DNA from 3 places in the Pseudodesulfovibrio mercurii genome. Region 2 is predicted to be linked to each of the others. Evidence: predicted binding sites of a transcription regulator. Region 2 holds the regulator's gene; each other region holds the start of a gene.
The links. Region 2 encodes sigma-54, which starts transcription at its own class of promoters, with help from an activator protein. Its sites were predicted from a motif close to CTGGCACGGNNNNTGCTT; they were not measured.
Positions count from the first base shown of each region.

Region 1: the regulator sigma-54 is predicted to act here: its motif matches at 2,894-2,911, upstream of DND132_RS09290 (flagellar hook protein FlgE).
Region 3: the regulator sigma-54 is predicted to act here: its motif matches at 1,570-1,587, upstream of DND132_RS14865 (Flp family type IVb pilin).

Region 1 covers NC_016803.1:2,038,487-2,049,063, reverse strand. Annotated here, with positions in the region: gene DND132_RS17655 (hypothetical protein) at 238-1,536, shown strand; gene DND132_RS09300 (Hpt domain-containing protein) at 1,688-2,032, shown strand; gene DND132_RS09295 (OmpH/Skp family outer membrane protein) at 2,108-2,683, opposite strand; gene DND132_RS09290 (flagellar hook protein FlgE) at 3,005-4,630, shown strand; gene DND132_RS09285 (tetratricopeptide repeat protein) at 4,758-6,107, shown strand; gene DND132_RS09280 (carbohydrate kinase family protein) at 6,110-6,988, shown strand; gene DND132_RS09275 (FmdE family protein) at 7,077-8,702, opposite strand; gene dsrP (sulfate reduction electron transfer complex DsrMKJOP subunit DsrP) at 8,991-10,217, opposite strand; gene dsrO (sulfate reduction electron transfer complex DsrMKJOP subunit DsrO) at 10,229-10,577, opposite strand, start outside.
Region 2 covers NC_016803.1:585,971-596,547, reverse strand. Annotated here, with positions in the region: gene DND132_RS02805 (phosphoribosylformylglycinamidine synthase subunit PurQ) at 1-437, opposite strand, end outside; gene DND132_RS02800 (CTP synthase) at 611-2,257, shown strand; gene kdsA (3-deoxy-8-phosphooctulonate synthase) at 2,261-3,064, shown strand; gene DND132_RS02790 (KdsC family phosphatase) at 3,057-3,581, shown strand; gene lptC (LPS export ABC transporter periplasmic protein LptC) at 3,582-4,199, shown strand; gene DND132_RS02780 (LptA/OstA family protein) at 4,231-5,037, shown strand; gene lptB (LPS export ABC transporter ATP-binding protein) at 5,038-5,763, shown strand; gene rpoN (RNA polymerase factor sigma-54) at 6,000-7,409, shown strand; gene hpf (ribosome hibernation-promoting factor, HPF/YfiA family) at 7,444-7,986, shown strand; gene DND132_RS02760 (PTS sugar transporter subunit IIA) at 7,989-8,438, shown strand; gene rapZ (RNase adapter RapZ) at 8,457-9,338, shown strand; gene DND132_RS02750 (PTS sugar transporter subunit IIA) at 9,341-9,781, shown strand; gene DND132_RS02745 (PTS sugar transporter subunit IIB) at 9,792-10,256, shown strand; gene DND132_RS02740 (PTS sugar transporter subunit IIC) at 10,283-10,577, shown strand, end outside.
Region 3 covers NC_016803.1:3,285,410-3,295,986, reverse strand. Annotated here, with positions in the region: gene cpaB (Flp pilus assembly protein CpaB) at 1-613, opposite strand, end outside; gene DND132_RS14870 (A24 family peptidase) at 626-1,174, opposite strand; gene DND132_RS14865 (Flp family type IVb pilin) at 1,314-1,496, opposite strand; gene DND132_RS14860 (sigma-54-dependent transcriptional regulator) at 1,961-3,346, opposite strand; gene DND132_RS14855 (TadE/TadG family type IV pilus assembly protein) at 3,612-4,001, shown strand; gene DND132_RS14850 (TadE/TadG family type IV pilus assembly protein) at 3,955-5,229, shown strand; gene DND132_RS14845 (TadE/TadG family type IV pilus assembly protein) at 5,243-5,710, shown strand; gene DND132_RS14840 (tetratricopeptide repeat protein) at 5,861-6,598, shown strand; gene DND132_RS18895 (hypothetical protein) at 6,734-6,862, shown strand; gene DND132_RS14835 (carbohydrate ABC transporter permease) at 7,590-8,417, opposite strand; gene DND132_RS14830 (carbohydrate ABC transporter permease) at 8,418-9,536, opposite strand; gene DND132_RS14825 (ABC transporter substrate-binding protein) at 9,612-10,577, opposite strand, start outside.

The sequences.
Region 1 (10,577 bases), 1.5 Mb from region 2:
CGCCTAAGTCTTTCCGGTGCAAGACCCGGACCCGTCACGTACAATATGCTGAATTAATGGGAAAAGTTTGAATATCGCTCTTTCGATTCCTCGCATGTGTCAAAAGAGAGACCAGGAAAAACAGCCTGTTGCGGCAGGGTGCATTTTTTCCATAAAATTATTTCTTGATATAGAAAACCGCTTTGAATATAGTGGAATCGAAATTCTGGCGGTAATCTCATTTCATCAAGGAAACAAATGGATTCGACGCTATTCAGAGTGCTCCCGGTGGACCGGGGCGAGGCCTGCCTGTTGTCCACGCGGCGTGGTGCCTATCTCTTCGACGGGGGCGGATTGACCGGGCGACTGCCCCGCCTGCTGCGCGAGCGGCGGGTGGGCAGGATTCGGGCGGCGGTGTGCACGTCCGCGTCGCCCGAGCGGCTGGGCGGCATCCTGGATCTCATGGACGCCGACTACCCGGTGGGGGAGTACTGGCTGCCCGAGGGGCTGCTCGACCTGGCCGGGGCGGCGGGCGCGTTCGACGGCGGCTTCCCGGACTGGCTGGTCCGCTGCGGCTGGCCCGTGCCCGTGGAGGCGTCCTTTCCCGTGCCCGACACCCTGCCTCCGGTGGGCGGCGGGGACCTGAGCGCGGGCGCGACCATGGCCCTGCTCGGGGCGGCCGCGTGCACGGGCCGGTTGCCGGTCCGGCCCCGGCCCCTCACGCCGGAGTCCGCCTTTGCCTCGGTCACCGAGATGCTCCTGGCCGGGACCGCGAACCGGGGGGGCGGCGAGCTTTTGTCCCTCTGCCTGGACGGCCTGAGCCGCGCCGCTGACGTGGACCCCGGTACGCGGGCCGTGCTTTGCGCCCGGCTGCTGGCCTGCCGGGCCGAGGGGCTGGCCGTGTCCACGCACGCGGCGGCCCGCGAGATGGCGGGCGTCCTGGCCCTGGCCGTGGCGGTCCAGGGACTGCTGTTCCGGGGCGGGGTCCGGGTGCGCTGGTTCCGGCAGACCGGGCGGCTCGAGGAGCGTCTGGTGCCCCGGCATCCGGTCATGTGCCTGAACGGCCTGCCCGTCCCGGAAGGCCGGGAAGGCGTTTCCGATCCGGTCCGGCCCGGCCGGGGGGAGGGCGCACCGGCCCGCGTGTCGGCCCCGGCCGTGTTCCAGGCGGTAAGGCGGCTGGGGGCGTCCGCGTCCGGCCTGGTCTTCCGCTACGGCGACGCCGAGTGCGGCGCGCTGTTGTGCGGCGAATCCAAACTTTCGTTCCTGGGGCGGCGCGGGACCCTGGCCCTGACCCGTCCCACGGTGGTGGCGGCCCCGCAGCTGGGCGGCCTGGGCGGGGAGGAGGCCTACGGCCGCATCCGCTCCGTCGCGCCCGAGGCCGACGTCTGGGTGCGTTCCCACGGCTCCCACGCCCGGCGTGTGGCCGAGGGGTTCCGGCACCAGGCGGTCCGCCTGTGCCTGCGCGGCTGCCGGGACCGCACCGTGCAGGAGATCCTGCTCGCCTTCCGCCAGGGACGCTGGGACCGGCTGTCCGGCGGGTCCTGCACCTGTCTGTAGACCGAAAGGCGCGATTTTCGGCGATCCAGCCCGGTTTTTGGGCAAAATTGCCGTCCTCGTCCCCCGCATGTCCCGGAAATCCCTTTCCAAGCCCATTCACGGATGGTACGTTGAAACGCGCATGGGGACTTGCAAGGGAAGGGGAAGTATCATGCGGGATTTGTTCGACAGCCAGCAGTTTCTGGCCAGTCTGGCCCACGACCGGGAGTTGGGCGTGGAACTCATCGACGCCTTTCTCGAGGACTGCCCCAGGCGCGTGGCCGAGCTGATCGAGGCCCTGGACGGCGGGGACGCGGTCCAGGCGACCAAGCTGGCCCACTCGCTCAAGGGCATGTGCGGCGTGGTCCGCGCCGACGTCCTGGTCGGGCTGGCCCTGGAAATGGAATATGCCGGGCGGGACGGGAACCTGGACCGGGTCCGCGAAAAGCTCGACGCGTTCACCGGCAAGCTGGACATGGCCAGGGAACGCATGCTCGATTTCCGGAACCTCGGCTGAGCCGTGTGCCGGAACGGAAAAAGGCCTGTCCACCGTGGGGTGGACAGGCCTTTTTTTGTGGCGTGTCGGGGTGGGCTATTCCGCGGCCTTGGCCGGGGCCTGGTCCGCTGCCGGAGCCGGGGCGGGCGCAGCCGCCGGAGCGGCCTGTTCGGCCGCCGGGGCCGGAGCCTCGGCCTTGGGGGCCTCGGGCAGGGAGAAGTCCATGGTGACCTTGTTCATGGCGGCCACGATGTCCTTGGTGATGTCCACGGCATCGTCGGAGGCGATCACGGCCTGCTTGCTCAGGATGGCGGTCAGCCCCTTTTCCTTGCGGTAGGTCTCCAGGACCTCGTTGAACTTGGCGTCGACCATGCCGACGATGCGCTGCTGCTCGGCGGTCATGGTGTTCTGGAGTTCACCCATGGCCAGCTTGTAGGCGGCCACGGTCTCTTCGGTCTGGTTGGCCTGCATGGCCTTGTACGCGGCCTCGGCCTTTTCCTGGAGGGGCTTGCCCATCTCCTGGAGGTGGGCCATGGCCTCGGTGGCCAGCTTGTTGTCCTTGAAGGCGGCGGCCTCGTCCACGATGCCGATCTTGGCCGACGGCTCCTGGTTGCAGGCGCTCAGTCCCAGGGCCAGGAGGGCGACGAAGAGCAGGGGAAGAATCCGTTTCATTACTATATCTCCATTAGTTTCGTTTGCTGTCACTCTGATCGCAAAGTCGCGCAAGACTACGCGCGGCGCCGGTATCTGGCAAGGGAAACATGTTCGGCCCCGGTCCGTCCGGTCCCGTCCGGCCGGGCCTCGCGGCATGGGGACCGGGCGTCCGGCAGGATGTGCCGCGCCCCGGCCGGGCTTTCCCTTCGGAAAGATAAAGTTTTCTCTGTGGCACGTCCCTTGCTCTTAATGTTTCCGAGAAGGACTTGGGAATTTCTTGCCGGGAATGGGTATCCCGGCGGTTCCCGCGCATCCGGCCCGCGCCGGATCGGAGGAAGTATGAGTTTCGGAAGCATGTACGTGGGCGCCACCGGCGTGATCGCCCACAGCCAGGGCATGTCGGTCCTGGCCAACAACCTGGCCAACGTCAACACCATCGGCTACAAGCGCTCGGACATCCTGTTCGGCGACCTCATCAGCCAGCAGGTGGCCACGGGCGGCGCCCTGTACGACAACGGCGACGTGCGCATCAACCAGATGGGCATGGGCGTGGCCGTGTCCGCCATCCGGGGCATCTTCACCGAGGGCGCCCTGTCCGAGACCACCGAGGCCACGGACCTGGCCATCTCGGGCCAGGGGTTCTTCGGGGTCAACGACCCCTCGGGGACCATCCGGGGGGCGTCGCACTACACCAGGGCCGGGGATTTCCGCTTCGACAACGAGGCCTACCTGGTCAACTCGGAGGGGTACCGGCTCCAGGGCTTCGCCTACGACCGGGAGACCGGCGAGTGGGCCACCGCCGTGTCCGACGTGCAGCTGCCCTACGAGGACGTCGACGTGGACGGCCAGACCGCCCGCGTGGTCCGCTCCCAGCCCTTCGCCACCACCTCGGTGGAGGTCGTCACCCGGCTCGACCATTCGGCCGCCAGCCAGATCTCCAACGAGGACAACCCGTTCTTCGCCATGCTGGAGGCGTACACCGCCAACCAGAGCAACGCGGCCTCGCCCTTCGGCGACGGCCTGCCGCAGTATTCCACGGCCATCGACGTGTACGACGAGGACGGCAACAGCTACGAGATGAACATCTATTTCGACCCGGTGGAGACCACCAACCTGTCCAACGCCGTGCCCGGCTACTCCTACTGGGAATATCTCATCGCCATGCCCGAGGACTCGGACGCGTCCGCGGCCTTCGGCACTTCGGCGGCCGGTCTGGCGGGGTTGGGGGTGCTGACCTTCAACGCCCAGGGTGCGCTCATCGACCAGTCCGCCTTCACCCTGGACCCGGCGGGCACCTCGGCGGCGGGCGGCACCAGCCTGTCCTCCTGGGTCCCGGCCACCTTCAGCGACGACGGGTTGCCGCAGTTCAACTACCTCTTCGGCAGCAACGGCGCGGCCACGGGCGGGGTCTCGACCATCGCCTACGATTTCGGGATCAATTCCGACACCGCCTCCTGGACCACGGGCGGGGCCAGCAACGCGGCGGCCGTGGGCACCAATGTGAACGCGCTCCCCGGCCTGGACGCCACCAACCGCGACGCCCGCGTGACCACCAGCTACGACCTGCCGTCCGCCACCCTGTACAACATCCAGGACGGCTATACCTGGGGTTACCTCAACTACGTCAGCGTGGACGAGGAGGGCATCCTGAGCGGCCACTTCACCAACGGACAGACCGAGGAGCTGTACCAGGTGGCGGTCTACAAGTTCAACAGTCCGTGGGGGCTCAGGCGCGACGGCGGGACCAACTTCGTGGCCACCGAGGCCTCGGGCACGGCCATGGTCGGCACGGCCGGGGACCGGGGGCGCGGGATCATCAACCAGAACTCCCTGGAGGAGAGCAATGTGGACATGAGCACGGAGTTCTCCAACATGATCCTGACCCAGCGCGGCTACCAGGCCAACACCAAGGTCATCACCACCGCGGATTCCATGCTGAACACGCTCATCTCCATCAAGCGCTAGGCGGAGTCATCCGAGCCTTCCGGGGCGCTGTCCGGCCGGTCCGGGCAGCGCCCTTTTTCGCGCGCCGCCTTGAATTCCCCCGGCAAACCGGATAGGCAGATCAGGATTTCCAACCAAGGAGCACGTTGTGACGGAGACATCCGACGCCCGCACCCATGGGGCCATCCTGGACCTGGTCCGGGAGGTGGAGCGGGAGGCCCCCGGCGGGGCCGAGACCCTGTACATGGCCGCCATGCTGGCCGACTCCCCCCTGCCCTACGACTTCGTCCTGTCCGTGGACGGCACCCCGCACAACCCGGCCCTGGTCAATCCGGCGGCCGCCTTTTTCGCGGCCACGGCCATCATGGACCCCCTGGTCAACCGGGGACTGGTGGAGGCGGACGCGGACGAACAGGCCTTTGCCCTGCCCGGGGACGTGCGCGCGGCCCTGCGCGCCGGGCTCGACCGCGAGCAGACGGCCGAGTGGGCCGGGCGGGCCGTCTACGCCCTGAACCTGTCCCTGCCCGACGCGGACCCGCAGAACTGGCCCCTGACCGAGTGGCTCCTGCCCCACGTCCTGGCCTGCCGCGACCTGGCCGTTGATCCCGGCGTGCCCACGGCCGCCGCCAACCGGGTCCTGCACCAGGCGGGCTTCTCCCTCCATTTCCAGGGCCGCCACCGGGAGGCCGCAGAGCTCCTGGAGGCGGCCATGGCCGTGGACGTGGCCGTCAAGGGCGGCCATCACCCGGATATCGCCGCCGACCTCGAGGGGCTGGCCACGGTCTACCGGGCCGGAGGGGACCTGGTCCGGGCCGAGGCGGCCTTCCGGGCCTGCCTGGACCTGCAGGGCGAGATCTTTACCGCCAACCATCCGGCCACGGCCCCGGTCCTGAACGGCCTGGCCCTGGTTCTCTGGGAGCGCGGCGATGCGGCCGGGGCCGAAGCCGCCCTGGACGGCTGCCTGGACGTGCTCCGCGCGGCGGGCGAGGAGCGCGGTCCGGCCCGGGCCGCCTGCCTGCACGACAAGGCCCTGCTCCTGGATGCGCTCGACCGGTCCGCCGAGGGGCTGCGTCTGGCCCAGGACTGCCTGGCCCTGACCACGGACCTGTACGGCGGGCACCATCCCGAGACCGCCGCGGCCCACGACCTGGTCGGGCGTCTCTGCCGGGGGCTGGGCCGGGACGACGAAGCCGAGACCCATTTCCGCGCCGGGGTGGACGTCCGCAGCCGCGTCTTCGGTCAGGACCATCCCGAGACCGGCCGGGCTCTGTGCGACCTGGCCCTGTTCCTGGATGAACGGAGGCGGGAGGCGGAGGCCCTGGACTGCTTCGAGCGCGGGTTCGAGGCCTGGGAGGAGTGGCTCGGCCCGGACCGCCCCCTGAGCGGGGAGGCCCTGGACCATCTGATCGCCTTTCTGGAACGGACCGCGTCCTCGGCCTCGCCCCTGCGCGAGCGGGCCCTGGCGCGTCTCAAACGGATCGTGGAGCAAGCGGGGTAGCCATGCAGCCGATACTCGCCGTGGGACTGGGGGAGATTCTCTGGGACGTCTTGCCGCAGGGCCGCCTGCTGGGCGGCGCGCCCGCCAACTTCGCCTATCACGTCAACGCCCTGGGCGGGGCCGGGGTGCCCGTGTCCAGGGTGGGCGACGACGACCTGGGCCGCGAGGCCCTGTCCCTGCTTGTCTGCCGGGGGCTGAACATCGACGCCGTGTCCCTGGACCCGGACCATCCCACGGGCACGGTGGACGCCCGGGTGGACGCCCACGGCGTGGCCACCTACGTCTTTCCCGACGACGTGGCCTGGGATTTCCTGACCCTGGACAAGGCCGCCCTGACCCTGGCCGCCAACGCGGACGCGGTCTGCTTCGGCACCCTGGCCCAGCGCGCCGAGGTCTCGCGCAAGGCGATCCACCGCTTCCTGGCCGGGGCGGACAAGGCCCTCAAGGTTTACGACATCAACCTGCGCCAGGATTTCTACACCCCGGAGCGCATCGCCGCCTCCCTGGACGCGGCCGACGTGCTCAAGATCAACGACGCGGAGCTCGACACCGTGACCCGGCTGTTCGACCTGCCGCGCGGCGAGCGGCCCGCCCTGCACGCGCTCATGGAGCGGCACGGGCTCGGCCTCGCGGTCCTCACGCGTGGCGACAGGGGCAGCCTGCTGCTCGCCCCGGACGAGGTTTCCGACCTGCCCGGCGAGCCCGTGGACGTGGTCGACACCATCGGGGCGGGCGACGCCTTCACTGCGGCCCTGGTCCTCGGCCGCCTCAAGGGATGGCCCCTGGACCGCATCAACCGCCATGCCGCCAGGGTGGCGGCCTGGGTCTGCGGCCAGCCCGGCGCCATGCCCGAGATGCCCGAGAAGCTGCGCGTGGACTAGGGGGCGTCGGCGGACGTCGCCGTATGGAAAAGACGGAAAAGGCCGCCCGGAAGGGCGGCCTTTTTTCGCGTGAAGGGTTCGGTCCCGGCTACTTGCCGAAGGGGCACTTGGGGAAGGAGCAGGTCTTGCAGTTCATGCAGAACCCGCCCTCGCCCAGCCGCGCCAGATCCTTGCGGCGCAGCTCCTGCCCGGCGAGCACGCGGGGCAGGACCACGTCGAAGGCCGTGGTCTTGTAGAACAGGGCGCAGGCCGGGACCCCGATGATGTCCGCCTTGCGGAGCTTGCCCACCAGGGTCATGGTGCCGGGCAGCATGGGCACGCCGTAGTGGTCGGCGTGCAGCCCGGCGTCCACCAGGGCCGCGCGGGTCACGTCGTCCGGGTCCACGGACATGCCCGCCGTGGTCACGATCAGATCGCACTCGCCGTTGAGCATGGCCTTGGCCGCGTTGGTGATGGCCTCGCGCTCGTCCGGCACGATGTCGGTCATGTGCACGGTGCAGCCGAGCTTGATGACCTTGGACGAGATGATCGGGATGAACTTGTCCTCGATGAGCCCCTGGAAGACCTCGGTGCCGGTGACCAGGATGCCGACCTTGGCCGCCTTGAGCGGCAGCACGGACAGGACCGGGCCCTCGCCCAGCGCGGTCAGGGCGCGCGAGAACCGGTCGCGGGAGATGTACAGGGGGATGGCCCTGGTCCCGGCCACGCCCTTGCCCTTGGGCATGAGCGAGCCGTCGTGCCGGGTGGCCAGCATGACGTCCGGGGAGAGGTTGAACCGGGAGAGGGCGTCCAGGTCGATGGACAGCATGCCGTCGCGGTCGGCGAAGAAGTTGATCTTGCCCTCCTCGGGATCGGCGTCATAGGTGATGCCCGGCCCGGCCATGCGTTTCGCGAACGCCTTGACCGCGTCGTTCTCGTGGACCCACTCGTCGCCGGGGATGGCCTCGGCGTCGTAGACGTTGAACTTGCCGATGCGCTGCAACCGGCAGACGTCGCCGATGCCGAGAATGTCGCCCGCCTTGGTGATGGGTCCCTTGGACTCGCCGGGCCGGATGCCGGTCATGTCGTGGACCGCCTTCCGGCCCACGGCCTGTTCCACGGGCATGACCTTGAGGTCCGGGGCGTCGTCGGCGCAGACGGCCCCCTCCATGGATTCATAGGGGGCCTCGCCCTGGCAGCCCCGGCAGATGGAGCCGTCCGAACTGGGGTAGGCCTCGCCGCAGACCGGGCAGACGTCGATGGTGGTCATGTGGCCGTGGCCGAGGTATTTCTTGGCGATGGTCACGGGCCGGATGGAGCAGATGGTGTCCCCGGCCTCCTCGATCTCGCGGAAGAGCCGTTCCGTGTCCTGCTCGGCCTTCGGCTTCTCCTTCATGAACCAGTCGTGGATCTCGGGCCAGAGCTTGAGTTTCTCCTGGTCGATGGCCACCCGGAACCCCTTGCCCGTGAACTTGTCGTACAGGGACACGGCGTAGCGCCCGAGCAGTTTGACCTTCATCCAGTTGTTGCCCGTGGAGCACAGGGTCAGGAGCTGGACCGCGTCGGGCAGGCACTTGCCGGACTCGACCATGGCCTCGAACAGGGTGCCCTCGGGCAGCCGGGCCTTGGCCGCCTCCACCATGTACCCGCCGATGAGCAGGCCCGGAGCGGGATAGCCGTGAAATTCCTTGGCCTTTTGCTTGAATTCCTCAAAGGTGTACTGTCCGATGTTCATGCTTGCCTCGCAGTTCGATTGAGTGCCCGGCGCGGCGCGCCGACCCCTTCCCGTATTTGCCGCCGGAAAAAGGAATGGCACTATGCCATGCCCGTGGCATTGGCGCAACACGGATCGACCTTGCGCGTTTCCGCACAATGCCTGAACAGGTATGGGACGGACCGGGCCAGCGCCGGGAAGGCGGTCCGGGCGGTGGACACAAAAAAGGGGCCGCTCCGTTTCCGGAGCGGCCCTGTTGCAGCCTTGAGCCTAGCGAGGTGACGTTGTTCGGCCAGGCTGTGCCGATCATCAGGCCTCGGCAGGGGCCTCTTCTTCGGTGCAGTCGCAGGCGTCCTCGGTGGAGCAGCCGCAGGCCATCCGCTGGGAATGGCCAACCTCTTCCTTGACGCTCGTGGCGATCTTGAAGAGCACGGTCACGATCAGCGCGCCGATGGCGTAGACCATCATGGACACCAGCAATTCCTGCGCGGTGGGCCAGTACGGCGTGACGGTCTCGAACGGGGTGGGGTTGAAACCACCGATCAGCAGGCCCAGGCCCTTGTCCAACCAGGTGGCGATGACCAGGATGACCAGGGTGTAGGGCAGCAGTTTCAGGTTGTTGCGGAACCTGGGCGTCACCAGCAGGGTGATGGAGATCGCCGCAAACGTGAGGAAGGTCCACATCAACGCCACCAGACCCGGGTCCGCGTGGGCGAACAGGTACAGGATCGGGTGCATGTGGCCCGGGATGTTCGAGTAGAACGAGGTGAAGATTTCCAACATGAAGAAGAACATGTTGATGCACATGGCGTACATGATGATCTTCACCAGGGTGCTCAGGGCGTTCTTGGCCATCTTGAAGGTCGTGACCTTCTCGGTGATCATCAGGACCAGCAAGAGGATCGCGGGACCGGAGCAGAACGCGCTCGCCAGGAAGCGGGCGGCCAGGATGGCGGTCAGCCAGTAGTGGCGGCCGGGCAGGCCCTGGTACAGGAACGCGGTCACGGTGTGGATGGAGAAGGCCCACAGGATCGATATGTAGATGAAGGGCTTGAGCCACTGCGGGTGGGGCAGGTGGACCCGGTCAGCCTGCAGGCAGGTCCAGCCCACGAGCAGGTTGAGGAACAGGTAGCCCATGAGAACCGTCATGTCCCAGAACAGAATGGAGTTCGGGGTGGGATGCAGTATGACGTTCAGCATGCGGGTGGGCTGCCCGACGTCCACGGCCACGAACAGCATGCACATGATGCAGGCGGCGATCGCCATGAATTCGCCGAAGATGACCATGTGCTTGTTGGACTTGTAGGAGTGGAAGTAGTTGGGCAGCACGATCATGACGCCGGAGGCGGCCAGGCCGACCAGGTAGGTGAGCTGGGAGATGTAGAATCCCCAGGACACGTCCCGGCTCATGCCGGTGATCTTCAGGCCGACCAGGATCTGATTGAGGTAGGCTATGGAGCCGATGCCGATGAGAACCAGGAGGAACGCGATCCAGCCGTAGTATCTCTTGGAACCTTTCAGAGCTAATTCAAGCATTCCGATTCCTCCTAAATGATGTAGTAAACACTGGGCTCAGTGCCTGCCGAGGGTTTACGACGAATGGTGAACTTCTCGCGAAGCACCTTGCGGACTTCGGAATCCGGGTCCTTCAGGTCGCCGAAGTACATGGCGCCCTCCGAGGCCTCCACGCAGGCGGGCTGCTTGCCCACGGCCAGCCGCTCGACGCAGAAGTTGCACTTCTCGACGACGCCGCGCATGCGGGTGGGGAACTCGGGGTTCAGCTTGGCCGTGTCCAGGCCGAGCCGGGGTTCGCCCCAGTTGAACGAACGGGAGCCGTAGGGACAGCCGGCCATGCAGTAGCGGCAGCCGATGCAGCGGTGGTAGTCCATGGCCACG
Region 2 (10,577 bases):
TTGAGCCGCACCCAGCGGTCCTCGAACCGGCCGGAGTCGTTGTAGGACAGGGACACCTGGCGTTCGAAGTAGCGCCCGCCCACGGCCGGAAGCAGGCCGAGCTTGCACAGCAGCTGGAAGCCGTTGCAGATGCCGAGGATGATGCCGCCCTTGTCGAAAAAGGCCTTCAGCTGATCCAGAACGGGCTTGCCGTCCGCGTCGTTGGACCACCGCCAGCGCAGGGCCGCCGCCTGGGCCGCGCCCAGGTCGTCGCCGTCGAGAAATCCGCCGGGGCAGAGCAGGTAATTGTAGTCGTCCATGCGGACATGGCCCGCTGCGAGGTCGGAAAAATAAACGATATCGGCATGATCCGCGCCCGCTTCCCGCAGGGCGTAGGCGGATTCCTTTTCGCAGTTGGTGCCGTATCCGGTGATGACGAGTGCGTTGACGCGGGCCATGAAAATCTCCTCTTCATATTGACTTTGTCGCAGTACCCTGCAAAATTTGCAAAGCAGCGCCGTGCTGGGCAGGAACATACGTGTCCGACGCACGACAGTCAACATGACCGGTGGACGAAGCCGGTGATGATATATCCTTATAATTCAAGCTTAACGAAGGGGCTTCCTGACGTATGAAAACCAAGTTCATATTTATTACCGGTGGTGTTCTTTCCTCCCTGGGCAAGGGTCTGGCCGCGGCATCCATCGGGGCACTCCTCCAGGCCCGCGGCCTCAAGGCGACCATCCAGAAACTCGATCCCTACATCAACGTTGACCCCGGCACCATGAACCCCTTCCAGCACGGCGAGGTCTACGTCACCGACGACGGCGCCGAAACCGACCTCGACCTCGGCCACTACGAGCGCTATCTCGGCACGGCCCTGAGCCAGCAGAACAACTACACCTCCGGTTCCATCTACTATTCCGTCATCCAGAAGGAGCGCCGCGGCGACTACCTGGGCGGCACCGTGCAGGTCATCCCGCACATCACCGACGCCATCAAGGAGGCGGTCATCAACCTGCCCAACGGCGAGGATGTGGCCCTGATCGAGATCGGCGGCACCGTGGGCGACATCGAGGGCCAGCCGTTCCTGGAGGCCATCCGCCAGCTCAAGAACGACCTGGGCAAGGAGAACGTTCTGTTCATCCACCTGACCCTGGTGCCGTACATCAAGGCCGCGGGCGAGCTGAAGACCAAGCCCACCCAGCACTCGGTCAAGGAACTGCGCAGCGTGGGCATCCAGCCCGACATCATCATCGCCCGCTCCGAGGTGCGCCTGCCCGACGACCTCAAGAAGAAGATCGCCCTGTTCTGCGACGTTGACCAGGACGCCGTGTTCACCGGCGTGGACGTGGACAACATCTACAAGGTGCCGCTGGAATTCTACAACGAGGGCGTGGACCAGAAGATCGCCATCCTGCTCAAGCTGCCCGCCAAGAACGCCGAGCTGACCCCCTGGGAGAATCTCGTCCATGCCCTGGACAACCCCAAGGGCTCGGTCAAGATCGGCATCGTCGGCAAGTACGTGGACCTGACCGAGGCCTACAAGAGCCTGCATGAGGCCCTCATCCACGGCGGCGTGGCCAACGAGGTCAAGGTGGAGCTCGAATACGTCAACTCCGAGAAGGTCACCCCGGCCAACGTGGACAAGAAGCTCAAGGGACTGGACGGCATCCTGGTGCCCGGCGGGTTCGGCTCGCGCGGCATCGAGGGCAAGATCCTGTCCATCAAGTACGCCCGCGAGAACAAGGTTCCCTTCTTCGGCATCTGCCTGGGCATGCAGTGCGCCTGCATCGAGTTCGCCCGCAACGTCATCGGCCTGGAAGGGGCCAACTCCGAGGAGTTCGACAAGACCACCCCGCACAACATCATCTACCTGATGAAGGAGTGGTTCGACTTCCGGACCAAGAAGACCGAGACCCGCTGCGAGGAGTCCGAAAAGGGCGGCACCATGCGGCTCGGCTCCTACCCGTGCAAGCTCAAGAAGGACACCAAGGCCTTCGAGGCCTACAAGGCCGTGAACATCGACGAGCGGCACCGCCACCGGTTCGAGTACAACAACAAGTACATCGAGCAGTTCGAGCAAAACGGCATGGTCCTGTCCGGCACCGCCCCGGACGAGTCCCTGGTGGAGATCGTGGAGCTGCCCGGCCATCCCTGGTTCCTGGGCTGTCAGTTCCACCCGGAATTCAAGTCCAATCCCATGCACCCGCACCCGCTGTTCCGGGAGTTCATCCGGGCCGCCAAGGATGAGAAGGCCAAGATGGCCAAGAAGTAGCAGATGGCAGACCTTTATCAAGCCAGCAGGTCCGGCCCGTTCATTCTGGCCGGACCCTGCGCCATTGAAAGCCGGGAGACCGCGCTTCAGACCGCCGACGTCCTCGCCGGGCTGGCCTCGAAGCTCGGCCTCCCCATCGTCTACAAGAGCTCCTTCGACAAGGCCAACCGGACCTCCCTGACCAGCTTCAGGGGACCGGGCATGGAGGAGGGGCTCGCCATCCTGGCCGAGGTCAAGGCGGCCACGGGGCTGCCTGTGGTCACGGATATCCACCATCCGGAACAGGCCGCGCCCGTGGCCGAGGTGGCCGATGTCCTCCAGATCCCGGCCTTTCTCTGCCGCCAGACCGATCTGCTGATGGCCGCCGCCCGCACCGGCAGGGTGGTCAACGTCAAGAAGGGCCAGTTCCTGGCCCCCTGGGACATGAAGAACGTGGTCGAAAAGCTCCGCGCGGCGGGCAACGACCGCATCTGGCTGACCGAGCGCGGCTCCACCTACGGCTACAACAACCTGGTGGTGGACATGCGTTCCATCCCGCAGATGCAGGCCTTCGGCGTGCCGGTGATCATGGACGCCACCCACTCGGTGCAGCTGCCCGGCGGACTGGGCGGGGCCTCGGGCGGGCAGCGCGAATACGTCCCGGTCCTGGCCTCGGCCGCCGTGGCCGCGGGCGTGGACGGCGTGTTCATGGAGGTTCATCCCGACCCGGACAGAGCCCTGTGCGACGGCCCCAACTCCCTGCCGCTCAATCAGGTGGAGGGGCTGCTCAACCGGCTCCTGGCCCTGTGGGAGGTCGTCCGTGGCTGACGCGACCGCGCTGGCGCGGAAGATCAAGCTGCTGGTGCTCGACGTAGACGGGGTGCTGACCGACGGCGGCCTGTACTACGGCGACGAGGGCCTCCTCATGAAACGCTTCAACGTGCAGGACGGCCTCGGCATCAAGATGGCCCAGGCCGTGGGCCTTGAGATCGGGGTCATCACCGGCCTGAACCAGAGGCCGGTGGAAAACCGCGTCCGCGAGCTGGGCATCAAGTACTACTACGCCGGACATCACCGCAAGGTCCCGCTTTTCGAGGAGATGTGCGAAAAGGCGGGGGTTGCCCCCGAGGAGGCCGCCTACATGGGCGACGACTGGATCGACCTGGCCGTCATGCGCCGCGCAGGGCTGGCCCTGTGCGTGCCCAATGCGGTGCCCGAGGCCGTCGAGGCCGCGGACTGGGTGTCCACCCGTTCGGGCGGACACGGCGCGGTCCGTGAAGCCATCGCCTTCATCCTCGAGGCGCGCGGCCTCAAGGAACAGGCCCTCAAGCACTGGGTGGACTAGATGAGAGGGCGCCCCGCTCTGGTTCTGTTCGTCATCTTCGGTCTCGGCCTGCTTCTCGGCCTGGCCGTGAACTCCCTCTTCTTTTCCGATCCCATCCTGGAGAACGCGGACACCGCCGCCAAACCGGCCGTGTCCCGCGAGGACATGTTCGCCGACGCCGACGTCTCGGCCGAAGACATCGAGTTGGTCCAGGGCAAGCAGGGGAGCCTGTCCTGGAAGCTGCTGGCCAAGAGCGCCAAGTACAACCAGGAACTCGGCATCATCGCCGTGGACTTTCCCCAGCTGACCGCCTTTTTCGGCGCGGACCGCCAGGAGGTCTACGTCCAGGCCGACCGCGGCGAGGTGGATCAGGAGAACGACAACCTGTCGCTCTACGACGGGGTCAGCGGCCGGTTCGGCAATCTGGCCCTGGACGCCCAGTACCTTGATTATGTGGGCGCAATCGGTAAGGTGTACCTCAAGGGCGGCGTCACCGTGCGCCGACCGGACATGACCGTCCAGGCCAAGGCCATGGAGATCGACCTGGTCACGAGACAACTGGTGGCCGCGGGCGGGGTGGAAGCCCTGCTGGCCCCCGAGGGGCTGGGAAAGAGCCCTTTGATCGAAAACAAGGAATAAGACGTTGCGAAAAACGGTTCGCCATACGGGAATGCTGCTGATGCTGGCCCTGCTGCTGGTGCCGGTTCGGGCCCAGGCCCAGGACTGGGGCGAGGTGCGCGAGGCCATGGTCAACCTGAACGTGCGCAAGGCGCCCGCCCCGGGAGCGGAGCACGTGGTCACCCTGGCCAAGGGCCAGCGGGTGCGCACGGACTTCCCCAAGGACGGCTGGGTGGCCGTGTTCGAACTGGGTGAAAAGGACCGCGACCTCGCCAAGGCCGTGGGCTACGCCAACGCCAAGTATCTCAAGGTGGTCGAGGAGACGCCGGCCGCGCCCGCCCCGGCGCCCAAGGCCGATTCCGGCGAGGGCGAGGTCAAGGCCGAGGTGGCCGAAACCCCGCCGCCCGCCCCCGTCCCGGTGGGCGTGGACCCGAGCCGCATGCCGGTCAGGATCACCTCCGACCGCATGACCTACGACGAGACCGGCAAGGTCATCGCCTTCGTGGGCAACGTGGTCGCCACCCACGGCGAGCTGACCCTGTGGGCCGACAAGCTCTCGGCCTACCTCTCGGCCAGGACCGACAAGAAGTTCTCCGCCGACAGCGTGGACCGCATCGTGGCCGAGGGCAACGTCCGGGCCAAAAAGGGGACCACCGAGGGGACCTGCGGCAAGCTGACCTACCTGGTGGGTCCGCAGCTGCTCAAGATGGAGCGGAATCCCAAGCTTCAGGACGGCCCCAACTCCCTGACCGGCGAAGTCATCAACTTCCACATCAAGGACGACCGGTCCGAGGTCATCGGCGGCGAGCAGCGCGTCAAGGCCATCTTCATGACCCCCGGCAATCTCAAGGTGCAGTAGATGGCGGAAGGACTGCGTGCCACCAATTTGTCCAAGCGGTACGGCCAGAAAGAGGTCGTCCACGGGATCAACATCGAGCTCAACGCCCGCGAGGTGGTCGGCCTGCTCGGCCCCAACGGAGCGGGCAAGACGACCACGTTCTACATGCTCGTGGGCATCGTCCAGCCCAACACCGGCGAGGTCACCCTGAACGGGCGGCCGCTTACGGACAAGCCCCTGCACGAGCGCGCCCGCATGGGGGTCAGCTACCTGCCCCAGGAGAGCTCCATCTTCCGCAAGCTGACCGTGCGCCAGAACCTCCAGATCATCCTGGAGCAGACCGGCCTGACCTCGAAGCAGCAGCGCGTCCGGGCCGACGAGCTCCTGGAGATGTTCACCATCACCAAGCTGGCGGACCAGGCGGCCATGTTCCTGTCCGGCGGCGAGCGGCGCAGGCTCGAGATCGCCAGGGCGCTCATCCTCGCCCCCCAGTTCATCCTCCTGGACGAGCCCTTCGCGGGCATCGACCCCATCGCGGTCATCGACATCCAGGAGATCATCTCCGTGCTCAAGTCCATGGAGATCGGCATCCTCATTTCCGACCACAACGTCAGGGAGACGTTGAATATCTGCGACCGCGCCTACCTGGTCTACGAGGGCACGGTCATCCTGGAGGGAGGGCCGGACGAGATCGTCAAGTCCAGCCGCGCCCGGCAGATATATCTGGGCGAGGATTTCCGTCTCTGAGCCTTTTCCGCATCTTTTTCCGCTTTCCCGATTTACACCGTTCGCAAAGGTTGGTACACTTTTTTCATACCAGAAATATGCCCGTTGAATTTGCAATAGAAACAGGATGTTATCACAATTGTGTTGCATCCTTTAATTCACTGTGACATAGTCGAACTGAAAAAAATGGCTGCCGAATGAAAAAAATTTTCGTTATCCGGCAGCCGATAAATACAACCTCAAGCGGGTGATGAATCATGGGATTGGAACTTCGGCAACAGCTCAAGCTCTCACAGCAACTGGTCATGACGCCCCAGTTGCAGCAGGCCATCAAGCTGCTGCAACTTTCGCGGCTTGAACTGCTGGAGACGGTGCAGCAGGAATTGTTGGAGAATCCTTTCCTGGACGAGACCGAGACCGAGACCGAGGTCCCGGACAAGGCGGAGGTCCTGACCGAATCCCAGGCCGAGGAGGAACTGGTCCGCAACGCGGACTGGGAGAACTACCTCGGCGAATTCTCCTCCACCTCCAAGCAGGCCCTGTCCCGCGACCTGGAGATGCCGGAGGAGGGCATGTCCTTCGAAGCCCGCCTGGCCTCCAAGCCCTCCCTGGAAGGGCATCTCAACTGGCAGATGCGCCTGTCCAGCTTCACCGAGCACGAACTGGCCATCGGCGACGTCATCCTCGGCAATCTCGACTCCAACGGCTACCTCCAGGCCTCCATGGAGGAACTGACCGCCATGGTCCAGGCCACCCCGGAGGAGGTCGAGTCCGTCCTGACCCGCATCCAGCATCTCGACCCCGTGGGCGTCGGCTCCCGCACCCCGCAGGAGTGCCTGCTGGTCCAGATGGAGGTCCTGGGCTACGACGATCCGACGCTCATCTCCCTGGTGCGCGACCACCTGGAGGACCTGGAGAAGAACCGCTACAAGCCCCTGGCCCGCAAGTTCAAGATCTCCATGGAGGACCTCAAGGCCTACCTGGACCTGATCCAGACCCTCGACCCCATGCCGGGCGCCAATTTTTCCAGCACCGAACCGCACTATGTCAGCCCCGACGTCTTCGTCTACAAGTACGGCGAGGACTTCGTCATCATCCTCAACGAGGACGGCATGCCCCGCCTTCAGATGAACACCTTCTACATGGATTCCATGAAGGGCGCGGCCGACAAGGAGAAGGAATATTTTCAGGAAAAGATGCGTTCCGCCGCATGGTTGATGAAAAGTCTGTACCAGCGGCAGCGAACCCTGTATAAAGTAGTCGAAAGCATTGTCGGCTTCCAGAGGGCCTTCTTCGAGGAAGGCGTGACGAAACTCAAACCCCTGATCCTCAAGGAGGTGGCGGAAGACATCGAGATGCACGAGTCCACCGTGAGCCGAATCACGACCAACAAGTATGTTTCGACCCCTCACGGCATCTTCGAGCTGAAGTTCTTCTTCAACTCGGCCCTGGACCTGAACGACGGTTCCCAGGTGGGTTCGGAGAGCGTCAAGGCGCTCATCAAGCAAATGATCGCAGACGAAGACACGAAGAAACCGCTCAGCGACGAGCGCATCGGCGAGATCCTCCAGGAAAAGCTGGAAGTGAACATCGCCCGGCGTACGGTCGCCAAATACCGCTCGGCAATGGGCATTGCTTCGTCTTCAAAACGCAAGCAGTACTTCTAGTCCCTGCTTGGCACTCACAACCAGGAGGCAGCGTATGAACATCAGCTTCACTTTCAAGAACTTCGAGCCTTCCGATCACCTCAAGGGGTATGCGGAAAAGCGTTTTGAAAAGGTAGCGAAATACGTTTCCGATGCGGAGGCAGATCTCCAGGTCAACCTGCTGGTCGATAAGTTCCGCCACAAGGCGGACGTGATCCTGAACTCGGATCGCATTCACATCTCGGCCTATGAAGACTCGGAAGACATGTACTCCACCATAGACATGGTCCTGGACAAGCTGGAAGCCCAGCTTCGCAAGATGCGTGAAAAGATGAAGAATCGCCCCAGGCAGGCGAGTCCCAATAAATTGGTGCAGATGAACTACCTGTCCTACGAGGACCTTGCTTCCGGTTCGTCGCCCACCATCGTCGGCAGCGATGCATACGAGCCCAAGCCCATGTCCGTGGAAGAGGCCGCCATGCAGCTTGATGCCCGCGACAAGGAATTCCTGGTCTTCCTCAACGCGGAGACCGATGGCGTCAACGTTATCTACAAGAGAAAGAACGGCGATTACGGCCTCATAGACCCCGGTAACTAAGCATGAAACTCAGTGATTACCTGGCGAAGGAACTGATCCTTCCCGAGCTCAAGTCCGAGACCAAGTCGGACGTGCTGCAAGAACTCGTCGCCCCCCTGGGCGAGCAATATCCAGAGATGGACACGGACCATGCGGTCCGTGTCCTTCTCGACCGCGAGGGGCTGGGCTCCACCGGTATCGGCGACGGCATCGCCATCCCCCACGGCAAGCTTGAGGATCTGGGAAAGGTCATCGTGGTCGTGGGCCGCAGCCTCAAGGGCGTGGAGTTCGAGGCTCTCGACCACAGGCCCTGTACCATTTTCTTCCTGGTCCTGGCCCCGGAGCAGGTGGCGGGCATGCACCTGCGCGTCCTGGCCCAGATATCCCGTCTCCTCAAGGACGAGGAATTCCGCAAGGCGTTCCTGTCGGCCGAGGACGTCGAAGGGCTCTGGGCCCTCCTCAAGAGCGTGTAACTCCATGGGCGGACTCCGTTGACCTCGACCAATCCCTTTCCCGTGGTGATCGTCACCGGACTTTCCGGGTCCGGCAAGAGCACCGCCCTCAAGGTCTTCGAGGACCTGGGATTTTTCTGTATCGACGGGCTGCCCTCCGAGATGTCGCCCAAGCTGGCCGAGCTCATCCTGACCTTCGACACCAAGTACCGCGGCATGGCGCTCGGCATGGACCTGCGCCAGTTCGAGTTCGTGGACGGCTGGGGAAAGGCCCTGGAGGGGTTCGCCGAGTTGGGCATCACCCCGCAGGTCCTCTTTCTCGAGGCCAAGATGGCCGAACTGGTCCGCCGCTACGCCACCACCCGCCGTCCCCATCCGCTGGAGAGCCGCAACCTCGGCCTGGAAGCGGCCCTGGAGATGGAGAAGAAGCTCCTGGCGCCTGTCCGCTCGGGCGCGGCCCTGGTCCTGGACACCACGGACTACTCCATCCACGACCTGCGCCGGGTCATCCAGACCAAGTGGTCGGCCCTGGAGGACGTGGGGCTGGGCATGCGGGTGCACATCATCACCTTCGGCTTCAAGTACGGCGTGCCGTCCGAGGCGGACCTGGTCTTCGACCTCCGCTTCCTGCCCAATCCATATTTCGACAAGTCCCTGCGCTCCCTGTCCGGCCTGGACAAGGCCGTGTCCGACTACGTCCTGGACAATCCCACGGGGCAGGGCTTCATCCGGCGGTTCCACGATTTTCTGCTCTATCTTCTGCCTCTGTACGCCGAGGAAGGGCGCTACAGGATCACCCTGGCCCTGGGCTGCACCGGCGGCCGCCACCGGTCGGTTTCCGTGGCCGAGTCGGTACTGGCAACCCTGAAGGAAAAGGGGTATACGGTTTCGATCGAACATCGACACATGGAACTCGGATAGACATGGTTGCACAGACTGACAAGAAATCCGGCGTGATCGGCGTGGTGCTGGTCACCCACGGCAGCTTCGGCGAGACCCTGCTCAAGGCGGCCGAGATGGTCCTGGGTCCCCAGGAGAACTGCCTGGCCGTGGGCATCGACGTGAACAAGGGCGTGGACGAGGCCCTGGAAAATGTGCGCAAGGCGATCCAGTCCGTGGAGCAGGGCAAGGGCGTCATGGCCCTGACCGACCTGTTCGGCGGTTCGCCCACGACCATGTCCCTGTCCCTGATGAAATCGGAAAATCTCGAGGTCATCACCGGCGTCAACCTGCCCATGCTCGTGGCCACCCTCCAGGCCCGCTCCCTGACGTTGCCCGACCTGGCCGAAAAGGCCATGGTGGCGGGGCAGCAGGGAATCAAGGTCGCCGGGGCGATGCTGCGCAAAAAAGCGACGAAAAAGTAGGGATGGTGCCGTGACTCTCGTTCGTATCGACAACCGCTTGATTCACGGCCAGATCATCGAGACGTGGCTGCCCTACACCGGCGCCAAGACCGTTATCGTGGCCAACGACGAGCTGGCCCACGATATCCTCCAGCAGGAGATCATGTCCCTGGCCATCCCCCAGGCCGTGAAGAGCTCCTTCATCACCGTGGACGAGGTCCCCTCGGCCATGGCCCGCATGTGTTCCAATGCCGGCGACGGCGGGGCCATCCTCCTGTTTTCCAGCTGTGCCGACGCCCGCCGGGCCTTCGACTCCGGGTTCGGCTTCCACGTACTGAACATCGGCAACGTCCACTACAGCCCGGGCAAGCGCCAGATCTCCCCGAGCGTGGCCCTGTCCGACGAGGACGAGACCTGCCTGCGCCAGCTGAACCGCCAGGGCGTGGAACTCGATTTCCGCTGCGTGCCCAACGACCCCGTGCAGGTGAGGTTCTAGACCATGCTCGCCCAGCATTCACTCGCCTGGTTCGCCCTGGTCGCTTTTTTTTTGCCCTCTTTTCCCAGTTCCGCTCGACCGTAAGCATCGGCCTGCTTGAGCGCCCCCTGGTGGTGGGCTTCTTCTGGGGCGCGGCCACGGGGGAATACACCACCAGCCTGTACATCGCCATCTTCTTCGAACTCTTCTGGCTCGACCTCATCCCGGCCGGGACCTACATCCCGCCGCAGCTCACGGCGGCCACCTTCGCGGCCCTGGCCTTGACCACATGGTTCGGGCTGGACCAGCCGTCCCGGATCATGTTCGTGCTCTTCGCCAGCA
Region 3 (10,577 bases), 1.2 Mb from region 2:
GTTCGGACTCGGCCGGGGTCAGCTCCAGGGTGTACACGCCCACGGACGCGACCTTGCCTTCCTCGTTGGGCGGGGTCAGCTGGGTGCCGGTGGCGATGACCTTGATCTGTTCCAGGACCAGCTTGGTCACCGGCTTTTCATTGCGGCCCACGGTCAGGGAGACGATGACGTCCACCCGGTCGCCGGGACGGACGAAGCCGGACAGACCCATGACCTCGTTGCCCTTGACGGCCATGGCTCGCTTGCCGGGGGTGATCAGCGCGGACACGCCGCCGCCCATGATGGACTTGTCGGCAAGCTTGAGGGGGGTCAGGGCGTCGCCCATGCCCACGGTCTGGTTGAGCACCCGGCCCTCGACCTGCTTGACCTCGGCGAAGGCGCCGGAGGGACGGGAGTCCTGGGTGAACTTGCGGATTTCGAGCATGTCCTCGGTCAGCTTGACGCCGCGTCCCAGGTCGGTCTTGGCCACGACCACGGGCACGGTGTTTTCCACGACCGCCGTCGGGGCGGCCTGCTTCACGCCGTTGGTCCACTTGAAGATGATCACGCCCGCGATGACCGCGAGGAACAGGGACAGGGTGATCTGGACAAGGGCTCTGGTGGACTTGCTCATGCCGGGCCTCCTTTAATAGCCGGGGTACACGGACCCGGTCTGCCAGGCGAAGAGGGCCATGGCGACCACGGTTCCAACGGCGATGGCCACGCCGTAGCACAGTCTCGGCATGGCGTTTTCCGCAGTGACGGGGGCGAAGTCGAACTTCCGGCTGGCCATGAACACGGAAAAGGTGGCCGTGATGTTGCGCAGGACCCGCTTGAGAATCTCCCGATGGAAGGCGAGGACGGCCAGGGCGTAGACGCCGCCCGCGATGCAGGTGAACAGGAAGGCGGTGAAGGTCGCTTCCACGCCGAGCCATGCGCCGACGCCGGCCATAAGCTTGACGTCGCCCGCACCCATGACGCCCATGAAATACGGAAGGGCCATGGCCGCGAACCCGAGGGCGAAACCGGCGGCCGAAAACTTCAGCCCGGCGAAACCGCCGAAAACGGTGTGCGCGACCAGTCCCGTCAGGATGAGCGGGAGGGTCAGCCAATTGTAGATGCGCTGGTTGCGGATGTCGGTGACGGTGGCCGTCACCAGGGCGGTCGCGAGTGCGATGACGATCAGAATATCCATGGTTCCCCCGAGGTGCCGGACCGGCCGCGTGTCGTCTCCGCTTTCCCCCGGAGACAAAACCGGGGCTTACGGGACCATCCCGAAAGCCCCGGTTCGGCTGCTCTGGCTGCTTCCGTTAAACGGTTAGCTTCTCTTCTTCCTAGGAACCGGTCGTGGTCGCGGCGGACATCTGGCCGGTGATGTAGTCGAAGGTGCTCACAACCTGGTCGCCCAGGGCGGAGGTGGCGGCCACGATACCGGCGGCGATCAGGGCGGCGATCAGGCCGTACTCAATGGCGGTAGCGCCTTCTTCGTCACGGATGAGGTTCATCAGCTTGGTCATTGTCGTTCTCCTTGGTTTAAATTCGTCTGCTAAATTTGTTTTGTGCCTTTCAGCACCAGCCACGCCCTCCATTGAGCAACCCGCGTGCCACAGCGAAAAACAATCTGAAAAATAGTTTGCAACATCCCTGTATAATTGGAAATAAAATTTAAATTCCGGCAAACGGTCCGTGCCAGACACGATCCGGCACCCCTGCCGGAGGCTTACAATCCATGAATTGTGGAGCGCCTGGGCGCGATCGCTCCGGAATGAGCATTCGTTTCGCCAACAAATCAAGCTTGTTATACGTATCTATTTTTTATGGATAGTCTTGTGCAGGGGCTGGCCGGGACGCGTTTTCAGGGTCTGAAAACGCGAAAATCCCCTGTTTGAGGGGATTTTCCGGGTCCCGGAGGACCATAAAATGTGGACATGTTCCCGCTTCCGGGCGGACGGGAAGGCTGGGCGGACCGCCCTTCGAACAGCTATTTCTTGAATAATACCGGGTCGATGTCGTGCTTCTTGAGCTTGTTCCAGAGGTTCTTGGCGGACACGCCCAGGGCGGTGGCGGCCTCGGTCTGGACCCCGCCGCAGGCCCGGAGGGCGTTTTCGATCAGGGCCTTCTCGTACTCGGTCAGGGCCTGTTTCAGGGGCAGTCCCTCACCCGTGGGCACGCAGATTCCGCTGTCCGTAGCGGGCCGGGTATTGGAAAAGGCCTGGTCCACCTCGGCCGGGGTGATCCGGGAGGAGGTGCAGAAGATGGCCGCGCGCTCCACGGCATTGGCGAACTGGCGCACGTTGCCCGGCCAGTCGTAGTTGAAGAATATCTCCATGGCCTCGGACGAGACCCCGGCGATGTCCGTGCCGAGCCGTCTGTTGGCCCGGTCCAGGAAGAACTCGGCCAGCTGCGGCAGGTCGGACTTGCGCTCGCGCAGGGGGGGCAGGATCAGGGTGGCCACATTCAGTCTATAGTATAGATCGCTGCGGAACCCGCCGTCCCGGACCCGCTCCTCCAGCTCCTGGTTGGTGGCCGCGATGATGCGCACGTCGTAGCGGATGGGCTTGGCCCCGCCCACGCGCTCGGCCTGCTTCTGCTCCACGGCGCGCAGCAGCTTGGGTTGCAGGTGCAGGGGCATGTCGCCGATCTCGTCGAGCATGAGCGAGCCGCCCTTGGCCAGCTCGAACTTGCCCTGCTTCATGCTCGTGGCCCCGGTGAAGGCCCCCTTCTCGTGGCCGAACAGCTCCGACTCGATGAGGTTTTCCGGGATGGCCGCGCAGTTGATCTTGACGAACGGGGCCTTGGCCCGGGCGGACAGGACGTGGATGGTATCGGCCACCAGCTCCTTGCCGGTACCGGTCTCGCCCATGATGAGCACGTCCGCGTTCAGTTCGGCCACCCGGCTGATGCGCTCCTTGACCGCCATCATGGGCGCGCTGTGGCCGATGATGTTGTTCAGGGGGCTGGACCCGCCGTGCCGTTTCAGCTCGGCCAGCTCCTCCTGGAGGCGGCGCCTCTCCATGGCCCGGCCGACCACCACCTCCATCTCGCGCAGGGAGAACGGCTTCTCGAAATAATCGTAGGCCCCCTGCTGCATGGCCGTGACCCCTGTCTCCTTGGAGCCGTAGCCGGTCATGACGATGACGTCCACGCCCGGGGAGACTTCGGCCAGGTGCCTGAGCGCCTCGAGCCCGGACATGCCGGGCAGCTGGATGTCGTGCAGGATGAGATCGAAGCGCCCCGCCCCGGCCTTCTTTATGCCTTCCTCGGCGCTCGCCGCGGTCTCCACCACATAGCCCTTGTCGGCCAGCGCTTCGACCAGCATGCCCTGGAAGGCACGGTCGTCATCGACCACAAGTATTTTCTCGGCCACAGGTCTGCTCCCTGATCGTGTTGTTCCCGCGTGAAGACCACCCTACACGAATCGGGTCCGTCCATCCACAAAAAATAGATATTCCCTGTTTCACACCTTCATTACGAACGTTTGCCGACATGGGTCACAAAAAAAATTTATCTTGTTGATGCGGGAGGTTGTTTCCACCTTTCCGGGCACCCCATTACGCCTTGGCACGCACAATGCTTCCTTCGGGGTACCCGGCCTTCCGCCGGACCAATTTTGGAATGCAAGGAGAACGGGAATGAGAAAGAGAGACGTAAGGCGTCGGGGGATGGCCGCCGTGGAGTTCGCCCTGCTGGTTCCCATCATGGCGCTCCTGATCCTGCTTCTGATGCAGGGCGGCAACGCCATGCACACATACTCCTCCCTGGTGGAAGCCAGCCGCGAAGGCGCCCGGCGCGTGGTCACCCAGGGCGAGTCCTCCGACGTGGCGGCCCTGGTGGCCGCCGTTGTGGCCGATCTCGATCCCGACAAACTGTCCACCAACGTGACCACCAACCCCGCAGACAACACCGTCACAGTAGAGGTTTCCTATGTTTACGACATCTTCGGATCCCAGGACGGCAACGGACTGTTCGGCAACGATGAACCCCTCACGTTCGTCGCGCAGACAACCATGCCGCTCCCCTAGGCGGCGGGGCTCCACCAGCGCCATCATGGCCCTGCTGCTGCCCGTGCTCCTCGGAGTGGCGGGCATCGCCGTGGACATGGGCAACATGTACATGACCCACACCCGGCTACAGGCGGCCGTGGACGCGGGCGCCCTGGCGGGCAGCCTCGAACTGCCCTACGACCCCGACCTGTCCAAGGGCATCGTCACCCAGGCCGTGAACGACATGGTCGAGACCAACATGGAAGAGGCCGTGGTCACGGAAATTTCGGCGGGCACCGAGATCCGCAGCGTCAAGGTCACGGCCCAGGCCGAGGTCAGGATGCTCCTCATGGAGGTCCTGGGCATGGCCGACAAGACCGTGGAGGCCAGCGCCATGGCGGGCTTCAACAAGCTCGAGGTGGTCTTCGTCATCGACAACTCCGGCTCCATGAAGGGCACGCCCATCGACCTGGTCAAGCAGGCCTCCGAGGAGCTGACCGACCTGCTCATTCCGGACGGGACCACGCCCGACACCAAGGTCGGCCTGGTGCCCTTCCGCGGCAAGATCCGCCTGGGCGAGGCCGTGGACGGCTACGCCGAGGGCTGCGTCAACGCGGACGGTTCCCTGAACACCGGCATCAACGAGGAGTTCATGGACGAGTACAACGCCCTGCCCTACTACTACAAGCGCTACATCACCCTGGACACCTGCTCGGACATCCCGACGGTCCTGCCCCTGAGCAAGAACAAGAGCACGATCATCGCGGCCATAGGTTCCCAGACCGCCACGGGCGCGGCCTCGGGCACGGTCATCTCCGAGGGCATCAAGTGGGGGCGGAACATCCTCACCCCTGATGCGCCCTTCACCCAGGCCGGGAGCAAGGAAGACTTCCGCAAGATCATGATCGTGCTGACCGACGGCGACACCGAGGACGGCGAATGCGGCGGCACCTACCGCGCCACCTACCGGCCCAACAACTACTGGACCAACGCCTACTACGGCATGGGCGTGGACACCGCCCACTGCAACGACGGCGGCGTGCTCAACGCGGACATGCTCAGCGAGGCGCAACTGGCCAAGGACGCGGGCATCGAGATATTCTCCATCCGCTTCGGCTCCTCGGACACCACCGACATCAACCTGATGAAGGAGATCGCCTCAAGCAAGGCGGGCACCGACGACCACTACTTCGACGCCCCGTCCGTGTACGACATCCCCGACATCTTCAAGCAGATCGGCAAGCAGCTGGGCTGGCGACTGCTCTAAGGGAGGTTTCATCATGCTGAAGAACCGAAAGCGCTCCCGCCGCGCAGGGCTGGCCGCCGTGGAAACGGCCCTGATCCTGCCCATCCTGTTCATGCTGGTCATGGCCGTGATCGAGGGCGGCAACGCGGTCTACGCCTGGGTCACGGTGCAGAAGGCCGCCCAGATGGGCGCGCGCTTCGCGGCCACGGGCCGGGGCGCGGACGAAGGCACCCGCCTGGACGACATCATCGCGGCCACCGAGGCCGGGCTGACCACCCTGAACCAGGCCAACATCGAAATCTCCGTGCGCTCCTGGCCCGACGTCCAGGCCTCGGGCGACGGCATCGACAACGACCCCGGCGCGCCCTGCCAGCTGGCCGAGGTGGCCGTGGTCTACAACTACGAGCCCTTCACCCCCCTGGTCTCGCCCCTGCTGCCCGAAAACATCCCGCTCAGGGGGTTTGACCGCAAGGTCAACGAGCCCTGGAAGCCCTGCGACTAACCGAGTGCGGATCCACGACAAAAAGGCCCTCCCAAGGGCCTTTTTTCGGCTCGTTGACCGGCCCCGGCGGATAATAAGTATTGATCTATGCCAGGACCTGCACTAGTTTGACGTCTGACGACACGTCACGGGAACCGACCAACAAGGGAGATGGGAGTCTTGGACGATTATCCGGCCATTCTCGGCGTATACTCACTGCAACTCGCGGCCGAAGTGGGCACCGGCGGCACCGCGGCCCGGCACGACAACATCACCTACTGGTACGCTCGCCAGCTTTCCCCCGACCAGTTCGAGATTCAGCCCCTCAACGCCCATCACGTGCCCTCGGGCGTGCGCAGCATCCTCGCCGAGCTGGACTTCCTCCGACAGTACACCCCGGAGCCGACCTACTACCGGGTGCACACGGTCCCGGCCCTGGAGACCCTGCGCCGCAAGATCGAGATGGGCCAGGAGGCCTTCGTCAAGGGCGACCTGGACGAGGCGGAACGGCAGTTCCTCAAGGCCCTGATGATCGACGACAAGAACGTCGAGGCCAACTACGGCCTGGGCGAGGTCTATTCCGAGAAAAAGGACTTCGACAAGCTCAAGAAGGTCCTGGACACCCTGCTCGGCCTGGACGAGGCCTTCTCCTTCGAGTTCCGCCAGAAGTTCAACTCCTTCGGCATCTCCCTGCGCAAGAACGGCCACTACGACGAGTCCATCCGCTACTACGAGAAGTCCCTGGAGATCGTGGACACCGACGAGAACGTCTACTTCAACCTGGCCCGCGTCTACTACGAAAAGGGCCACAGCGACAGTTGCGTCAGCAACCTCGAACGGGCCCTGAAGATCAACCCCGCCTTTGTCGAGGCCCAGAAGTTCTTGAAATACTGTCAGAAACACGCCTAGCCGTCCGATCCATACATTTTTTTCGCCCCGCCCTTGCCAAGGGCGGTTCCGTGATTATTTATCACATATGTTCATGTATAATCAGCTCGACCATTGATGCCGGGCCATTCCCATACCACCACCTTGGAGGACACTATGCCCAACATGGATTATCCCGGACCGTGCCTCTCCTGCATCGATCACAGCTGCGGGCTGTGGGACGAAAACGTCTCGGAGAGCAAGGACGACCGTTCGAACGACGAAGAAGACCGCAATCGCAACTAACCAGCCCCGACCAATCAGATACACCCAAGGCCCGGACCCCCGTCCGGGTCTTTTTTTGCCTCCGGCGGCCGGAGGAAGGGGAAGGAAAACCCTTTGAAAAGGGCTTTCCTTCCCCTTCCCCCGGACCCCCATCCCCATCCTTTCCTAAACTTTGTATCGCCGCTCCGCGGGGCAATTCACAACAAAATGGCCTCCGACCCAACCATGGTCGAAGGCCTCTTATTCTATTCTTCTGGAGCGATTCGGGTGCCGCAGGCACCCGACAGCGGCTCTCTCCTCCCTGCCGCTCTAACGTCCTGGGGATAGGCTTTCGAGAGTGGTGCAGCTGTGCATTTTCTTCCTGGGGGCTTTCACCGCAGCGTAGCCGTCTACGTAAGGAGGAAAAGAGCTTCCCATAACCTCTTCCCCCATCATCATCCTTTACGAAACTTGTTATCGCCGCTTCGCGGGGAATGAGAACACGAAAAAGTCCTCCAACTCAACATCGGGTCGAAGGACTCTTGTTTTCTATTCTTCCTGGAGCGTTTCGGATGCCGCAGGCACCCGACAGCGGCTCTCTCTTCCCTGCCGCTCTAACGTCCTGGGGATAGGCTTTCGAGAGTGGTGCAGCTGTGCATTTTCTTCCAGGGGGCTTTCACCGCAGCGTAGCCGTCTACGTGAGGATGAAAGCCCCCTGGAAAAAATGTGCAGATGCGCCGCTATCGGAAGCCGCCTCCCGACCCACGCCCTACTCCTTCACAGAGCCCGCAAGAAGTCCGCGTATGAAGTATCTCCCGAGGAAGATGTAAATAGCCAAAACCGGCAGCGCCGCCAGGATGGAACCGGCCATGGGCAGGTTCCAGGTCACGGCCTGGCCCCCGGCCAGGTTGGCCAGCCCCACGGTGATGGGCCTGGCCGTACTCCGGGTCAGGCAGATGCCCCAGAGGAACTCGTTCCAGATCTGGGTGAACTGCCACAGGGACGTGACCACGAAACCCGGGATGGACAGGGGAAAGACGATGCGCAGGTAGATGGAGAAGAAGCCCGCGCCGTCCAGCCGGGCCGACTCGATGAGCGCGGTCGGTATCTGGGCGTAGAAGTTGCGGAAGATGAGCGAGGTGATGGGCAGCCCGTAGACGATATGGGCCAGGATCAGGCCGGGCAGGCCGCCGTACAGGTGCATGGCCCGCAGGGTCTGGAACAGCGGGATCAGGATGACCTGGTACGGGATGAACATGCCGAACAGGAACAGGGTGAAGATCACGTCCGAACCCTTGAACTTCCACTTGGAGAAGACGTAGCCGTTGAGCGACCCGAGCATGGTCGAGCCGATGGTCCCGCAGATGGTCAGGATGATGGAGTTGATGAAGTCGGGCCTGAGCTTGTCGACGGCCTGGGAGAAGCTGGACCAGTTGATGACCGACGGCCATTCCCAGGCCGTGGGCAGGTTGATCTCCGAGGGCATCTTGAGCGCGGTCACGGCCGCCATGTAGGCGGGCATGAGGAAGAAGAGCGCCAGCAGGACCAGGGTCCCGTAGAGAAACACGTTGCCGAGGGTGAGCTTGCGGGCGGTCATCTAGCGCCTCCCCTGCTGCCGGTACTGGCCGACGAGGTAGGGCACGATGAACATGGCCGCCACCAGGAACAGGACGATGGCGATGGCCGCGCCCCTAGCGAACTCGTTGCCCCGGAAGGTGGTCAGGTACATGGTCAGGGCCGGATGGCCGGTGGCCGCGTTGTCCGGACCGGTCATGGCGAAGATCAGGTCGAACATCTTCAGCGAGATGTGCGACAGGATGATCACCGCCGAGATGGTGATGGGCTTGAGCATGGGGATGGCCACGTGCCGGTAGTAGGCCACGTTGGAAGCGCCGTCGAGCATGGCCGCGTCGCGCAGGTCCTGGGAAATGCCGTTGAATCCGGCCAGGTACAGGGCCATGGTGTAGCCGGAATACTGCCAGACGGTCGCGATGATGATGCCGAGCGTGGCCAGGTTGAAGCCGTGCTCCTCCTCCATGAACAGGGCGTCGGGGATGATCCCGCCGAACAGCCAGACGAATCCCCCGATGAGGATGCCGGGCAGGAGGCAGCGCTTGATGGCCTTGGCCTGGTTCTTGCGCAGCATGAACACGCCGACCAGGATCAGGATGAAGGCCGCGATGTAGAGCAGGATGCGCAGGATGTCCTGCCAGTTGAAGACCAGGACGGCCGACTGGCTGGACAGCCACTTGAAGGTCAGGGGCTCGAAGCCGAAATATTTGGGCAGGACGTTGACCCCGCCCTGGGGGGCGAGCAGCCAGCGCCAGATGGTCCCGGAGACGATGAACGACAGGGACATGGGATAGAGGAAGATGGTCCGCAACAGGTCCTCGCCCCTGGGCTTCTGGTCGAGCAGGATGGCGATGAACATGCCCAGTCCCACGGCCCCGGCCAGGAGCATGATCGAATAGTAGACCGCGTTGACCAGGTCCTGGCGGAATCCGCTGCCCAGGAACCCGGTGAACAGGTCGATATAGTTCTCCAGGCCGATGAAATGTTTTTCCGGGGCAAAGGCCATGGCGGTCCCTCCGCCCCAGTCGGTCATGGAGGTCCAGATGGTGTCGCCGATGAACCCGTAGACGAAGACGCCGATGAGGATCATGGACGGCAGGAGCGTCAGGAACGCTTTCAACTTGTCGAGCGAGGCTTCCCGCATAAGCAAATCCGGTGTGTCGGGCCGGGCCGCGCCGGGGATATTCCCGGCGCGGCGCGGCTGGTTCATATTCTCAAACTAGATGCCGGCCTTCTTGGCGAGCTGCGCGCACGCCTTGGAAGCGGCCTGGGGGTTCTTGGTCTTCAGGAACATCTCCATGATGGAGGCGAAACCGTTCTTGAAGGTGTCGTTGGCGGCCACGCCGTGGGCCAGGGAACCGACCACGCGGTCACCGGTCCAATCCTTGGCCGCGGACTGGGAGTACGCGTTGTACTTGGACAGGTCCGAGTCCTTGCGGGCCGAGATGGAGCCCTTCAGCGGGTTGAAGGCGTCGGAGCCCTCCTTGGAGCCCAGGACCTTCAGCCAGGCAACGGCGTTGTCGCGGTGCGGGGCGCCCTTGGGCAGGCCGAAGGAGTCGGCCAGGAACATGAAGGTGCCGGTGGTGTCCGGGGAGGCGATCCAGCCGTAGCCGGTGCCGGGGGCGAGTTTCTTGGTGGTGGACATGTAGCCGGCCGCCCAGTCGCCCATGACGTTGAAGGCCGCGCGGCCGTCAACGACCATGTCCGTGGCCTGCTGCCAGGACAGGGAGGGGGCGTCCGAGTTGGTGTACTGCAGGACCTTGCCGAACAGTTCCCACGCCTTGACCACTTCCGGAGAATCGAAGGACAGCTTGCCCGCCCACAGGGCGTCCCAATTGTCCGCGCCCATGGCGGCCAGGGCCACGGATTCCCACAGGTGGTTGGCGGTCCAGTTCTGGGCCAGGGCCAGGGGCACCACGCCCTGCGCCTTCAGCTTGTCGGCGGCGGCGAAGAAGTCGTCCCAGGTCTTGGGAGCGGCCACGCCCCACTTCTGCAGGTTGGCGGGCACGTACCACATGACGTTGGAGCGGTGGATGTTGACCGGCACGGACCAGATGCCCTTGTCGGTGCCGATGAGCTTGATGAGGCCTTCGGGGAAGACTTCCATCCAGCCCTGCTCCTTGAACAGCGGGGTCAGGTCTTCCATGCGGTCGGCCTTGACCCAGGTGCCGATGAGCTCCTGGCC